3 regions of the Solibacillus sp. FSL W7-1472 genome follow, and region 3 is predicted to be linked to each of the others. Evidence: predicted binding sites of a transcription regulator. Region 3 holds the regulator's gene; each other region holds the start of a gene.
The links. The regulator LexA, encoded in region 3, represses DNA repair genes until DNA is damaged. The targets are predictions, from matches to a motif close to CGAACATATGTTCG.
Positions count from the first base shown of each region.

Region 1: the regulator LexA is predicted to act here: its motif matches at 1,604-1,617, upstream of MKY07_RS17100 (carbohydrate kinase).
Region 2: the regulator LexA is predicted to act here: its motif matches at 2,373-2,386, upstream of addB (helicase-exonuclease AddAB subunit AddB).

Region 1 is NZ_CP150208.1:3,408,493-3,412,937, forward strand. Features, by position in the region: gene MKY07_RS17095 (pseudouridine-5'-phosphate glycosidase) at 1-499, opposite strand, end outside; gene MKY07_RS17100 (carbohydrate kinase) at 499-1,587, opposite strand; gene motB (flagellar motor protein MotB) at 1,760-2,515, opposite strand; gene motA (flagellar motor stator protein MotA) at 2,499-3,299, opposite strand; gene MKY07_RS17115 (aminopeptidase) at 3,491-4,445, shown strand, end outside.
Region 2 is NZ_CP150208.1:758,912-763,356, forward strand. Features, by position in the region: gene MKY07_RS03600 (S41 family peptidase) at 1-156, shown strand, start outside; gene MKY07_RS03605 (PDZ domain-containing protein) at 369-1,538, shown strand; gene MKY07_RS03610 (TVP38/TMEM64 family protein) at 1,678-2,301, shown strand; gene addB (helicase-exonuclease AddAB subunit AddB) at 2,429-4,445, shown strand, end outside.
Region 3 is NZ_CP150208.1:2,493,565-2,498,009, reverse strand. Features, by position in the region: gene glnA (type I glutamate--ammonia ligase) at 1-218, shown strand, start outside; gene MKY07_RS12455 (gamma-type small acid-soluble spore protein) at 365-781, opposite strand; gene MKY07_RS12450 (DNA alkylation repair protein) at 964-1,671, shown strand; gene MKY07_RS12445 (5'-3'-deoxyribonucleotidase) at 1,749-2,294, shown strand; gene MKY07_RS12440 (gamma-glutamyl-gamma-aminobutyrate hydrolase family protein) at 2,410-3,105, shown strand; gene lexA (transcriptional repressor LexA) at 3,187-3,810, opposite strand; gene MKY07_RS12430 (LysM peptidoglycan-binding domain-containing protein) at 3,971-4,318, shown strand; gene MKY07_RS12425 (recombinase family protein) at 4,305-4,445, shown strand, end outside.

The sequences.
Region 1 (4,445 bases), 910 kb from region 3:
TTAAGCCGATGTCTAAAATTGATTTGGCACCTGCACATACTACAGCCACATTTGTCATTGCCAGTTCTTCCAAGTCTGCAGAAATATCCATTGTAGTTTCAGCGCCACGGTGAACCCCACCAATACCGCCTGTTACGAATAGTTCAATACCAGCTAGCTCAGCACAGATCATTGTTGCCGCTACAGTAGTTGCACCGATTTTCTTTGTTGCAAGTAAATAGCCAATATCACGACGGCTTGTTTTTGCTACACCTTGAGCATTACCGAACATTTCTAATTCTTCATCAGATAGGCCGATTTTAATTTTCCCATCGATTAATGCGATTGTTGCCGGTACTGCACCGCCATCACGAATAATTTGTTCTACTTCACGAGCTGTTTGTACATTTTGAGGATATGGCATACCGTGTGAAATAATCGTTGATTCCAACGCTACGATTGGTAAGCCTTTCTCTTTAGCTTCTAATACCTCTTGTGAATATGATAAATATTGTTTCATTATAAATTCCTCCATTCAATTAAATTATCTTTTGTTAAATCTTCACGTACTGTTTTATCCGATTGCAATGTTTTCGATGCATTTACCAACCCGAGCTGGATTGCTTCTTCAAGCTCTTCATCGTTTAATACACCATGTAAAAATGCACTAACAAAAGCATCTCCGGCACCTGTAACATCTACTATATTTCTAGTTGCAATGGCTTTGTAGTGTACTATATTACCTTCGTTCCCCACCATTACTCCATGTTCGCCAAGAGTGAGCACAACATGCTCCGCTCCTTTTTGCAACAACATGTTAACAGCCTTTTCATATTGGCTATATGTTTCCAGCTTCACATTTAAATAGCTTTCCGCTTCATCTCGATTGCAAATAAAGTAACGGATACCGTGCAGATCCTGCGACATATTTTTCATCTTAGGTGAAGAAACAGGGATAACCGCCAATGCGATATTACGCTCTATTGCGAAATTCCTAATATATTCTACTGTTTCTAACGGGCTGTTTAAGTCAATGACAATACAGCTGGCATTTTGTAGTATCGCTTCGTGCTTTTTTAAAATACTCGGCAACAACTGATCATAAATCGCCATATTTGCCATCGATATTACCAGTTCACCCATATTATCAAGTACTGCTGTATAAGAACCTGTATTATAATCGTTTAATTTCTCTACTAAATCCACATTCATCATACTCTTACAATTTTGTTCAATAAATGCACTATCATGATCTTCACCCATTACAGTAATTAAGGAAACACGGTTACCTAACCGCCCTAAGTTTTCAGCTATATTGCGGGCAACACCGCCTACCGATTCTGTAACAGAAGCAGGATTGGAAGTCCCTAATTGGACATTTTGCTCAATAGTGAATTTACGATCGATATTGGCACCACCAATTGCAATGATTTGATTTTTCTCTGGCAAAACATAGGCACGTCCTAAAATTTCCCCTCGTTTTATAAGCGATGAGATTATATTAGCTAGCGCTGGCCTGGACATTCCCAGTTGTTCTGCCATTTCCTGTTGTGATAAGTAGGGATTCTTCTTTATTAATTGGAAAATCAATTTTTCCTTTTCATTCAACTTTATCACCTCTAATCAAACATTTGTTTATAATTATAAACTTTTGTTTACGTAATGTCAAATTAATATTAAATTTTTCGTCTTGCGTAGTATGGAAGTACTTTCTTCTTTTATGAGCTGTGACATAATAAAAAAGCTGTTTGGAAAGTTTCCCTTCCAAACAGCTTTCTTGCTATTCTACTATTACATCGCCATTTTCTGCTATACGTGGCTGTACGAGCACCTCAACACGGCGGTTTTTAGCTCTGCCTTCTTTAGTATCATTCGTAGCTATCGGCTGGAATTCTCCGAAACCTTTTACACTGAAGTATTTGGAATCAAGTTGTTCATTTCCTGAAACGATTTCTTTCATGAAGTTTACTGCACGCATTACAGACAGATCCCAGTTGGAATCGAATTCAGGTGTCTTAATCGGTACATTATCTGTATGACCAGTAATGACAATATTACGCGGTGGATCAAACATTAATAATTGAGCAAGCTCGTCAGCAATTGTTGCATATTCCGCTTTCACATCTGCTCGTCCCATATCGAATAAAATACTGTCCCGGATGGTAATTAATAATCCCTCTTCTGTCATTTTCGTTTCAAACTGGTCTTCCAGCTCATTAATCGCAATAAACTCGTCCACACGGTTTTGCGTTTCATGTAGGCGTTGCTGATCTTCCATATATTTAGAGATACCTGTTGGTGTAGAGTTATCCGGTGTTTGTATGATAGATGAGTTGTCCATTACACCTGTGCCACCGGTAAAAATATTATTAAATACTGCAGACATTTGCTCCAATTTTTTCTCATCCACTGAGCTTGATGCAAAAAGTACAATAAATAATGCTAGTAATAACGTTAATATATCTGCATAAGGTACTAACCAGGACTCGTCAATATGTTCCTCATGCTTTTTATGTCTTTTACGCTTCTTTGCCAAGGCCACCCGCCCCGCTTTCGGTAATTTGCTTACGTTCTTCCATTGTTAAATATGAAGCCAGCTTTTGCTCGATTACTCTAGGTGCTTCACCTTCAAGTACGGATAAAATCCCTTCAATCATCATTAGCTTTTGCTTAACTTCTACAGCGGATTTACGTTTTAACTTGTTTGCAAAAGGATGCCATAATACGTACCCAGTAAAGATACCTAATAATGTCGCAACAAAGGCCGCTGAAATGGCGTGTCCTAATTTATCAATATCAGACATATCTTTTAATGCAGCAATAAGGCCTACTACAGCACCTAATACCCCAAGTGTCGGTGCATAAGTACCTGCTTGTGAAAAAATGCCTGCTCCACTTGCATGGCGGTCTTCCAGCGCTTCAACTTCCTCTGTTAAAACATCGCGAATATAGTCTGCGTTTTGTCCATCAATCGCTAATGTCAGTCCATTTTTTAAAAATGGATCTTCAATTTCAGCTGCTTTGCTTTCTAATGCCAATAGCCCTTCACGACGAGCTAAATCTGCCCATTGTGAAAACATTTTGATCAAGTCGATATCACTCGCGAGTTTTGTTTCTGAAAATAAAATTTTAAAAAGCTTTGGAATTCTTTTTAATTCCTTCATTGGGAAAGCGATTGTAACTGCAGCAATCGTACCAAAAATAATAATTAAAATAGCAGCAGGGTTTATTAACACTTCCGGTGTAACGCCCTTTAAAAACATCCCGAATAACAGGGCGATAAAGGCGATGATAACCCCAACAACTGATGAAATATCCATATGTAGTACCTCCAAATTACGATGTCTTTTCTTATTTCGGTATATTTAAATTTTTATTAACTTCCTTTACACTAGTTATAAGAAGATTTTTTTATTTTTGACACATTATTGTTCTTTTCTGAGCTGGAATATGAGTAATAATAGGTTAAGAATTAACTAATTTTTAAGATAATTATTGGAGGAATGAATCAATGAATTCAACGTTCGAAGCAAAGCTAACGAAATACGCAGAACTAGCAGTAAAAATCGGTGTCAATATTCAGCCAAATCAATATTTGTATATTGCAGCCTCTATCGAATCGGCACCCTTTGTACAAGTAGTGACAAAAATCGCTTATGAAATTGGAGCCAAACAAGTATTTGTAGATTATACAGATGATCAAATAACACGTACTCGATATGAGTTGGCACCGGCGGATTCTTTCGATTTCTTCCCGCCTTGGAAAGTACAGGAACGTGAATGGCTTGCTGAAGAAGGTGCGGCATTTATGAGCATCGTATCCCAAAGCCCCGATTTACTGTCTGGCATTGATTCAAAACGTATTGCATCATTCCAAAAGGCTTCAGGCACTGCATTGAACAAATATCGTCAATATGTTCAGTCAGATAAAATTAGCTGGACGGTCATTGCAGCTCCATCTAAACAATGGGCTCGTAAAGTATTTCCTGAATTGCCGGAAGAAAAGCAAGTAGAGGCATTATGGGATGCCATCTTTAAAGCAACACGTGCGGATCTGGATAACCCGGTAGAAGCATGGGCACAGCATAATGACAACTTGCATGAAAAAGTTGATTACTTAAACAATAAAAACTATGCAAAATTACACTATACAGCTCCAGGGACGGACTTGACGATCGAGCTTCCTAAAGGACATTTATGGTGCGGGGCAGGCAGTATTAACGAAAAAGGCGAAGAGTTCATGGCAAATATGCCGACAGAAGAAGTTTTCACAGTACCACATAAAGATGGTGTTAACGGGTATGTATCTAGTACAAAGCCATTAAGCTATGGTGGTAATATTATCGATAACTTTAAACTTACATTTGAAAACGGTCGTATCGTTCAAGTAGAGGCAGCACAAGGTGAAGAAGTATTAAAAAATCTTGTTGCTACAGACGAGGGATCACATTATTTAGGAGAAGTGG
Region 2 (4,445 bases), 1.7 Mb from region 3:
AGCTTCAGAAAAAAGCATGATATTGCAGAAGGAAGCTATATGGATGAAGTATTTTTCCATGAATTAACAGAAGAACTGCAAACATTCAAACAGTCAAAAGTAAATGACATGCAACTGCAGATGGCGATCAGTTATATTATGCATCAGTTTGAGTGATGGACAGTGTAAAACATATTGAGGGCTCGTTTCATAGTGAAACGGGCTTTTTTATATGATAAACATAAAAACGATCTGAAGAATATCCAATTTATTTAACTCACCCGTAGATTTTCAATTTTCCCGACAAGCCTTTATTTTATTTCCGGTACAAATGGGACTACGCATTACGCAAAGGATTTGGTACAATTATTCGTACGGTAGGTGAGAATATGGATGGAACAATTTTGATTGAAATTTTAAAAGGGATTGGCCGATTTTTTATAAATCCTTTGTTTTATGTCGCCATCATTTCCGCAGTTTATTTAGGATATCGCCGAGTGAAGCGCGAACGAAGGTATTTTAACCGACGGATACTAGGTGGCTGGTCCGAGCTGAAAAATATGCTTGCGATGGGTTTTATGCTGTCCGTTATTATTTCCTTATTTAGTCTTGTAATAGGCTTAACAGTATCACTCGAATTATTGACAATTGTTTTTATTGTAAGTTTCGTAGGTTTACTCATTTATATGTATCAATTATTATCGCCAGCGATTGTGATGGCGGTTGCTTTTTGTGGAATCGTTTGGATGCAATGGCAAGATTGGTCATATACAATCGGAACACTCGAATTGGCAGGCAGAAATGTTACAAATGATCTTGTTATGACAATTCCAATGATGACGGGGCTCTTACTCATGGCGGAGGGAATTTTAATTCGCCGGTATGGTGCCCGTTTTGCTTCACCGATTGTGGAGAAAACAAAGCGTGGATTAAATGGGATAGGCTATTTCAGTAAGCAGCTTTGGATTTTACCTGTCTTTACGATTATTCCAGGTGAAGGCATTCAAAACTTTGCGCCTTATTGGCCACAATTTACAATCGGAGCAGAACAGTTTTCGATCATTGTTTTCCCGTTTATTATCGGATTCCAGCAGATGGTGCGCCAAAAGCTGCCGATGAATGTGTATCCTCAAATGGGACGCTCGATTATTATGATAGGACAATTTGTGCTGGTTGTCGGACTAGCGGCTTATTTCCTGCCGATACTAGGTGCAGCTGCATTAGCACTAGGTGCAATTTCCCGTACAATTATCGGTATTCATTATAGCCGCTCAGAGGACCGCAACAGTTATGCTGTTGTACGCAGTGATAAAGGTGTGATGATTGCCGGCATTTTACCAGATTCTCCTGCTGAGAAAATGGGACTTGCTGCAGGTGAAATTATTAAACGTGTAAATGGACAAGATGTTTTTACAGAAGAAGATTTGTACAAAGCATTGCAGATTAATGCTGCCCATTGTCGCTTGGAAGTGCTTGATCATTCAGGTGAATTGCGTCTAGCCCAGCATGTTGTCCATCGAGATGATAACCATAAAATTGGATTATTAGTTGTTAGTTAATTTCAAAAGAATCTCGTTAAGACGAGGTTCTTTTTTTTGGTGAAAACGGGTATAAAGAAATTATGTTAAGATTAAATTGTACTAGACAACATTGTGTAGCTTCAGGAATTTTTATCGTTTTTGGTAGGGGTGAGCTGTTATGTTAGATTGGATGACAATCGATAATATTGAAACAATTGTAGAAAAATATAAACTGTTAGGTCCGTTTTTCGGCATTTTTTTAACGTTCCTGGAATCATTTATTCCTGTATTGCCGCTGTTTGTAATCATCATCGCCAATGCTGCAGCTTACGGGTTATTTTGGGGGTTTTTACTGTCATGGCTTGGAACGGTCGCAGGCTCCTACATGTTCTTTCTCATGATTCGCATGTTTGGGAAGTATCGTCTTTTCCGTCGGATTAAAGAGCAGAAACAAGTGAAAAAACTGATTAACTGGGTGGACATTAGAGGATTTACACCATTGTTTGTGCTGCTGTGCCTGCCATTTACACCTGTTGTCGTTGTCAATACGGTCGCGGGATTATCCAATATAAAAAAGAAATATTATTTTTTGACTCTCCTTATATCAAAACCGATCTTGATCTTCTTGATTAGCTATTTAGGCAGTGATCTACGTGATATTTTAACCTCTCCTGGAAAACTTATTATTTCAGCTGTGATTATTTTAATTATTTGGGGAATCGGCAAATTGATCGAACACATTTTAAATAAGCGTGTGGAAAGAGATTTGCGTGAGATTGGAAAATTACGAAAACATAAATAAAAATGCTTCAGTCTTGTCTTTTAACAAATTGTGAAAAGACAGGGCTTTTTTGTATGATGGCAATTAATGCGCGAACATGCATTCTTATATTATAATAGAAGAAAGAAATAGAAGTGAGGTGGGAATTGTGACGTTACGAGTTATAACAGGACGGGCAGGCACGGGGAAAACGACTTTGATACACCGTGAAATAGTCAATGAGTTAAAAACAAATATATTTGGATATCCAATTTTTATTTTAGTTCCTGACCAAATGTCGTTTACAACGGAATATGAGCTGACGACGAACTATGACATTGAAGGAATGATGCGTGCACAGGTTATGACATTCAAACGGCTGGCCTGGTTTGTGCTGCAAAATGAAGGAGGTATCGCCCGCGAACGTATTGACGGCACAGGGTACCGCATGCTGTTACGACGTATTTTGGAAGAACATCAGGAAGAGTTCCTATTATTTAAACGCGCGGCAGGTAAACCCGGTTTTACGAAAGAAGTCGAGCAGATTTTAAAGGAATTCAGCCAATATCATATCGATGTGGAAACAATCGAGCCATTGATCGAGTCATTAAGATTAAATGGGGCAAGTGAAGTACTGCTTCATAAATTACATGACCTGAATATTATTTTAAAGCAGCTGCATGAACGGATCGGGACAGATTATATTGATGGCGATGGCTATTTCCCGCTGCTAATTGAACGCATTCCGAAAATGGAAAGCTTGCGCAATACCGATATTTATCTGGACGGGTTTGTTTCGTTTAATGGACAGGAATTTGCCATTTTAAAAGAGCTGCTTATTTATGCGAAGAGTGTCACAATTGTGCTCCCGATGGAAGACCCGCAAATGGATCTACTGGAAGGCTCGGTATTTTACAGAGCTGCGATGACGTATGACAAAATAAAGAATGAGCTGCAAAAGTTACGATTCGAACGAGGAATTGATATTGAAGAGGAGCCGCGTGTTCATTTAGAAGTAAACTACCGTGCGTCAAATCGGGACTTGCTCCATATTGAACATTGCTTCGACAAAATTACCGATAGACCAGTCGAATCAACGGGACACACGAAAATATTGGAAGGCGTAAATCCGCGCGCAGAAGTGCAAGGTATTGCCCAGGAAATTAAACAGCTCGTTCTGGAAAAGGGGCTGCGTTATAAAGATATCGGGATTATGTACCGTCAGGCAGATGTATATGATGCGATTATCGGAACGACCTTTACACAGTATGAAATTCCGTTTTTCTCAAATGAGAAGCGGGCGATGCTTTATCATCCGCTTATCGAATTTAGTCGATCTGTACTGGAAATTATCACAACTAACTGGAAATACGAACCGATTTTCAGAAGTATAAAAACAGATCTGTTCTTCCCATATGGAGCCAACTTAGTCGCGATGAGAGACAGAGCGGATATTTTGGAAAACTTCGTCATTGCGAAAGGGATTGTTCATGACCGTTGGATGAAAGAGGAAGTATGGCATTACCGCCGCTTTAAATCACTGGAAAAAGTAAACGCGGTCCAGACAGAAGACGAGCTGGAGCATGAACAGCTTTTGAAATCGGTACGAGACTTAATCCGTGAACCGGTACTGGCATTGCAAAACCGGTTGAAAGGCAAAAAGACTGGCCGTGAAATTGTCGTTGCACTGTATGAATTTATGGAGCAGCTTGATATTTATAAAAAACTGTTAAAAATGCAAGAGCAGGAAGAGCAGTCCGCTTCACTGCATCAGTCATTGGAGCATGAGCAGGCTTGGAATGGCTGGATTCATATTCTGGAGCAGTTTGACCTGATGTTCGGCGATAAAGTTATGCCGTTGAAAGAAGTTGCGCAAATTTTGGATGAAGGCTTTGAAACACTTGAATTTGCAAGTGTACCGCCGACATTGGATGAAGTGACCGTTTCGACTGTCGAGTTTGCGCGATTTGATAATAAAAAGGCGATTTTCGTAATCGGTGTCAATGACGGGGTGTACCCGATGCGTATGGAAGCGGGAGGTCTGCTGTCTGATGATGAGCGTGAAACATTTGAAAAAATCGATGTGGAACTTGCACCAGGTATAAAAAGCAGGCTCCTGCAGGAAAGCTTCCTGTTTTACCGGGCAATTTCTTCATCGACACAATATCTATATATTACGTATGCAA
Region 3 (4,445 bases):
ATGTAATGAGCGAAGAAGAGCGTAAAGCTAACGGCATCGATAATCTGCCTGCAGCTTTAGATGATGCATTAGCATTACTAGCAAAAGATGAAGTGGTTCAAAGAGCATTAGGCAACCATATCTATGCGAACTTTAAAGAAGCAAAAGAAATTGAGTTCGATATGTACCGTTCAACTGTTCACCAGTGGGAACGCGACCAATATATGAAAATGTACTAAGAAGAAAGGGCTGGGGCTAAAATTCCAGCTCTTTTTTTTGCATTTTTTTTGTATAGTCGTATTCAATTTTAACCAAAATAACTGTTGTAATTTATTCGTATAATATAAAAGAAACCGGCAATATAAATTGCCGGTTCAATAATGCATTATTTATTGCCGTTTTGGAAACGGTTTTTACCGTAAGAGCCAGAAGCTTGCTGTTTTTTAGCTTCAGCTTGCTGGTTTTGCTGTTTTACCTGGTTAACATCTGTTTCCATCCCAAACTCAGCGTTCATTGAAGTGAGTTTTTTCTGTAAACCACTGTTTGTAAACACACCAGAAGCTTGTTGCTTTTTAGCTTCAGCTTGCTGGTTTTGCTGTTTCACCTGGTTAACGTTTGTTTCCATACCAAACTCAGCATTCATTGAATTCAGTTTCTTCTGCAAACCGCTATTTGCAAACGCACCAGAAGCTTGTTGCTTTTTAGCTTCAGCTTTTTGGTTTTGCTGCATTACTTGGTTAACATCCGTTTCCATTCCGAATTCGGCGTTATTCTTGTTATTGATGTTTTTATTTTTTGACATCAAAATCACCTCCTGACATTATTCTGTTCAGAGGTTGCTTTATTATTCGGTTAAATCAATTGCCAATTTTTTAAAAATTTTAAATGTGCGATCACCAATGCTTCAGTACCTTGGAATGATAAGTATATAAATCGTATAATAAGAAGGATTAAAATTTACCGATTGAACATAAGGAGGCTATTATGAAACTTGATACAATGATGCAAGAATTAGAGGCATTGGGTAAAGAGCGTACAAAAAAGATTTATATGTCCAATGGAGCAAAGGAGCCGTTATTCGGTGTAACGACTGGCTCGATGAAACCGTATGTAAAACAAATAAAAATAAATCAGGAGCTGGCTGAACAGCTTTATGCGACAGGCAACTATGATGCAATGTATTTTGCCGGGGTTATTGCGGATCCGAAAGCAATGACTGAAGAAGATTACGATCGCTGGATTGAACAAGCCTATTTTTATATGATTTCCGATTATGTTGTTGCAGTGACTTTGGCTGAATCCGATATTGCGCAAGAAGTAAGCGATAAATGGATTGCAAGTGGTGAGGAACTAAAAATGTCGGCAGGTTGGCATTGTTACTGCTGGCAGCTCGGCAATCGTAAAGATGAAGAATTTTCAAAAGAAAAATTATTGGGTATGCTTGAGTATGTAAAACAAAATATCCGTCAAGCACCACCACGTACACAAGTAGCAATGAATAACTTTGTCATGACAGTAGGTGTTTCATTTAAACCTCTACATGAAGAGGCTGTCCAATTCGCTAAGGAAATCGGGCCAATTGAAACGAAACGTGAAGGGAAAAAGCCGGGTTTGCTGCACGCTTTTGCTGAAATAGAAAAACAGGTGGAAAAAGGACGAATCGGCTTTAAACGTAAATATGTACGCTGTTAATTGTAAAGAGTTATACCTTGTTTTTTCGCCATACAATTGTATAAACTAAAATTAGGAATTTTCAAGGAGGCTATTACATGAAAAAAAGCATTGCCATCGATATGGACCAGGTGCTGGCTGACTTTTATTCGAAATTATGTGTTACATATAACGAGAATTTCGGGACAAATTTTACCGATGAAGAATTTCTTCTGACGACACAGCGCGATTTACCTAGAGAAGATGCGAAAAAATTATTTGCTCTATTAAATGAGCCCGGCTATTTCAGAGATTTAAAAGTACTGGATGAAGATGCAATTGATGTCATTCGAGAGCTGCAGGAGCATTATGAGATTTATATTGCGACAGCTGCCATGGATGTACCCGGGTCATTTACAGCGAAGTACGATTGGTTAATGGAGTATTTACCATTTATTAAAACACAGAACATAGTGTTTTGTGGAAATAAAGCGGTAATACATACTGATTATTTAATTGACGATAGCCCACGCCAACTCAAGTCATTTAAAGGAACAGGTATATTGTATTCGATGCCGTACAATCGATCAGAAGAAGGTTTCATGCGTGTGAACAACTGGAAAGAAATTAAACAGTATTTTATAAAACAACTGGAAATTGTTTAAAAGGGAAAGGGTTGCAATCAGGCAATCCTTTTATATTTTTGTAGTAACTTAGCTTAACGAAATAGTATAATTTAAATAATTGGAATTATCTTTAAATTGTAAGGGGATAGAATGAATGAAACCGATTATTGGATTAACAATGTATGATTTTGACAAGAAATTGGATATAAACAACGCATATTTGACGTCGATAGAACTAGCGGGGGGTATACCAATTTGTATACCGAATGCTACGGAAGAAAACGTAGAAGCAGTATTAAATTTAGTTGATGGCCTCGTATTAATTGGTGGAGCGGATATCGATCCATTATTGTTTAATGAGGAACCGCACCGTCATATCGGTAGTGTTGTTAGAAAGCGTGATGACAGCGATCTTTTATTAATGAAGGCAGCCTTTAAAAGACAAATGCCTGTTCTAGGTATTTGCCGTGGACAACAAATTATGAATGTTGCATTCGGAGGTACGATAATTCAGGATATACCATCACAGGTAGAGAATACAATCTTACATAAACAACCTTCAAAGCGTGGAGAATTGGCACATACCGTTGAAGTGAAGACACCGAAATTTAAGGAGATTTTTACAGAAGAAACATTCCGTGTTAACACTTTTCACCATCAATCTGTAGGAAAGTTAGGGGAAGGACTTCTTGTTTCGGCAGTTGCGAAAGACGGCATTATTGAAGGAATTGAACACAATTCCCATCCGTATTGTGTGGCGGTACAATGGCACCCGGAAGAATTGGCGCCAAACGGGGATGTTTATGCACAGCGCTTATTTAAAAGTTTTATAGAAGCATGCCATAAGTAATAAAAGGCTCAGTCGTTTACGGCTGAGTTTTTTTATTCCATTAAAAAACTTGCCGATTCTATTAGAATGGCAAGCTTCTGATTAATGAATATTTCGATAGAGGCCGACTACTTTACCTAAAATAGAAACCTGATTGACAATGATCGGCTCCATTGAACTGTTCTCAGGCTGTAAGCGGAAATGAGTTTTTTCTTTGTAAAAGCGTTTGACTGTCGCTTCATCATCTTCCGTCATTGCTACAACAATCTCTCCATTGTTCGCGGTAGACGTTTTTTTGACGATTACATAATCCCCATTTAAAATTCCGGCTTCAATCATGGATTCACCCATAATTTCAAGCATAAATAGTTCTTCTTCCGGTGAGCCGTAAGCATCCGGCAACGGGAAATATTCCTGAATATCCTCGATTGCGGAAATAGGCAGACCAGCTGTAACTTTACCGATTAACGGAACATGGATGACACCTTGTTTGGTGATGTTCATCTCTTCCTGGTCCAATATTTCAATGGCACGCGGTTTAGTAGGGTCACGACGGATAAGCCCTTTACTTTCTAAACGAGCTAAATGCCCGTGGACAGTTGAACTGGAAGCTAAACCTACCGCTTCTCCAATTTCGCGTACTGATGGCGGATAGCCTTTAGAACGAACTTCCTCTTTTATAAAAGTTAGAATAGCCTGCTGCCGCTTTGAAATTTTTTGTGTCAACTAACTCACCTCTTTATCATGCTATTTTTCTTAAAGTAAGTATAGCAGTATGCGAACACGAATGCAAACATAAGTTCGAAAAAACGGTTGACAAAAACATATGTTCGTATTATTATGAGAACAAATATTCCGAACATATATTCGAAAGAGGGTTTTACAAATGAAAAAAACTAAACTAAATGGCTTTACATCAATGTTTCTACTATTCTCTGTACTTATGATTGCTTTATTCATGATGCAGGACGATAAAATAGAATTATACGAACACGTTAGCATAGAGCATGGCGATACTTTATGGTCGTTGGCAGAACAATACCGTGGTAAAATGGCTAAGCATGATTGGATCGATGAAGTGAAAAAGGAAAACGGATTGCTGGATGAAAAAGTTGTTTTAGGACAAGTACTGGTTGTACCTGTAGAAAAAGATTCACAATACATTGCCCAGCTGAATGAATCCACTGATATGCAATCGATTAAAGTAGTGAGAGGGAACAATGATAAAAACTAAAGCAGTAATTTATTGCCGTGTCAGTACGGATAAAAATACACAGGAAACGTCACTAGTACGTCAGCAAGAAGAGCTGACAAAGTATGCGAAAACATTCGGCTATAATGATGTGGAGATTTTCATGGAT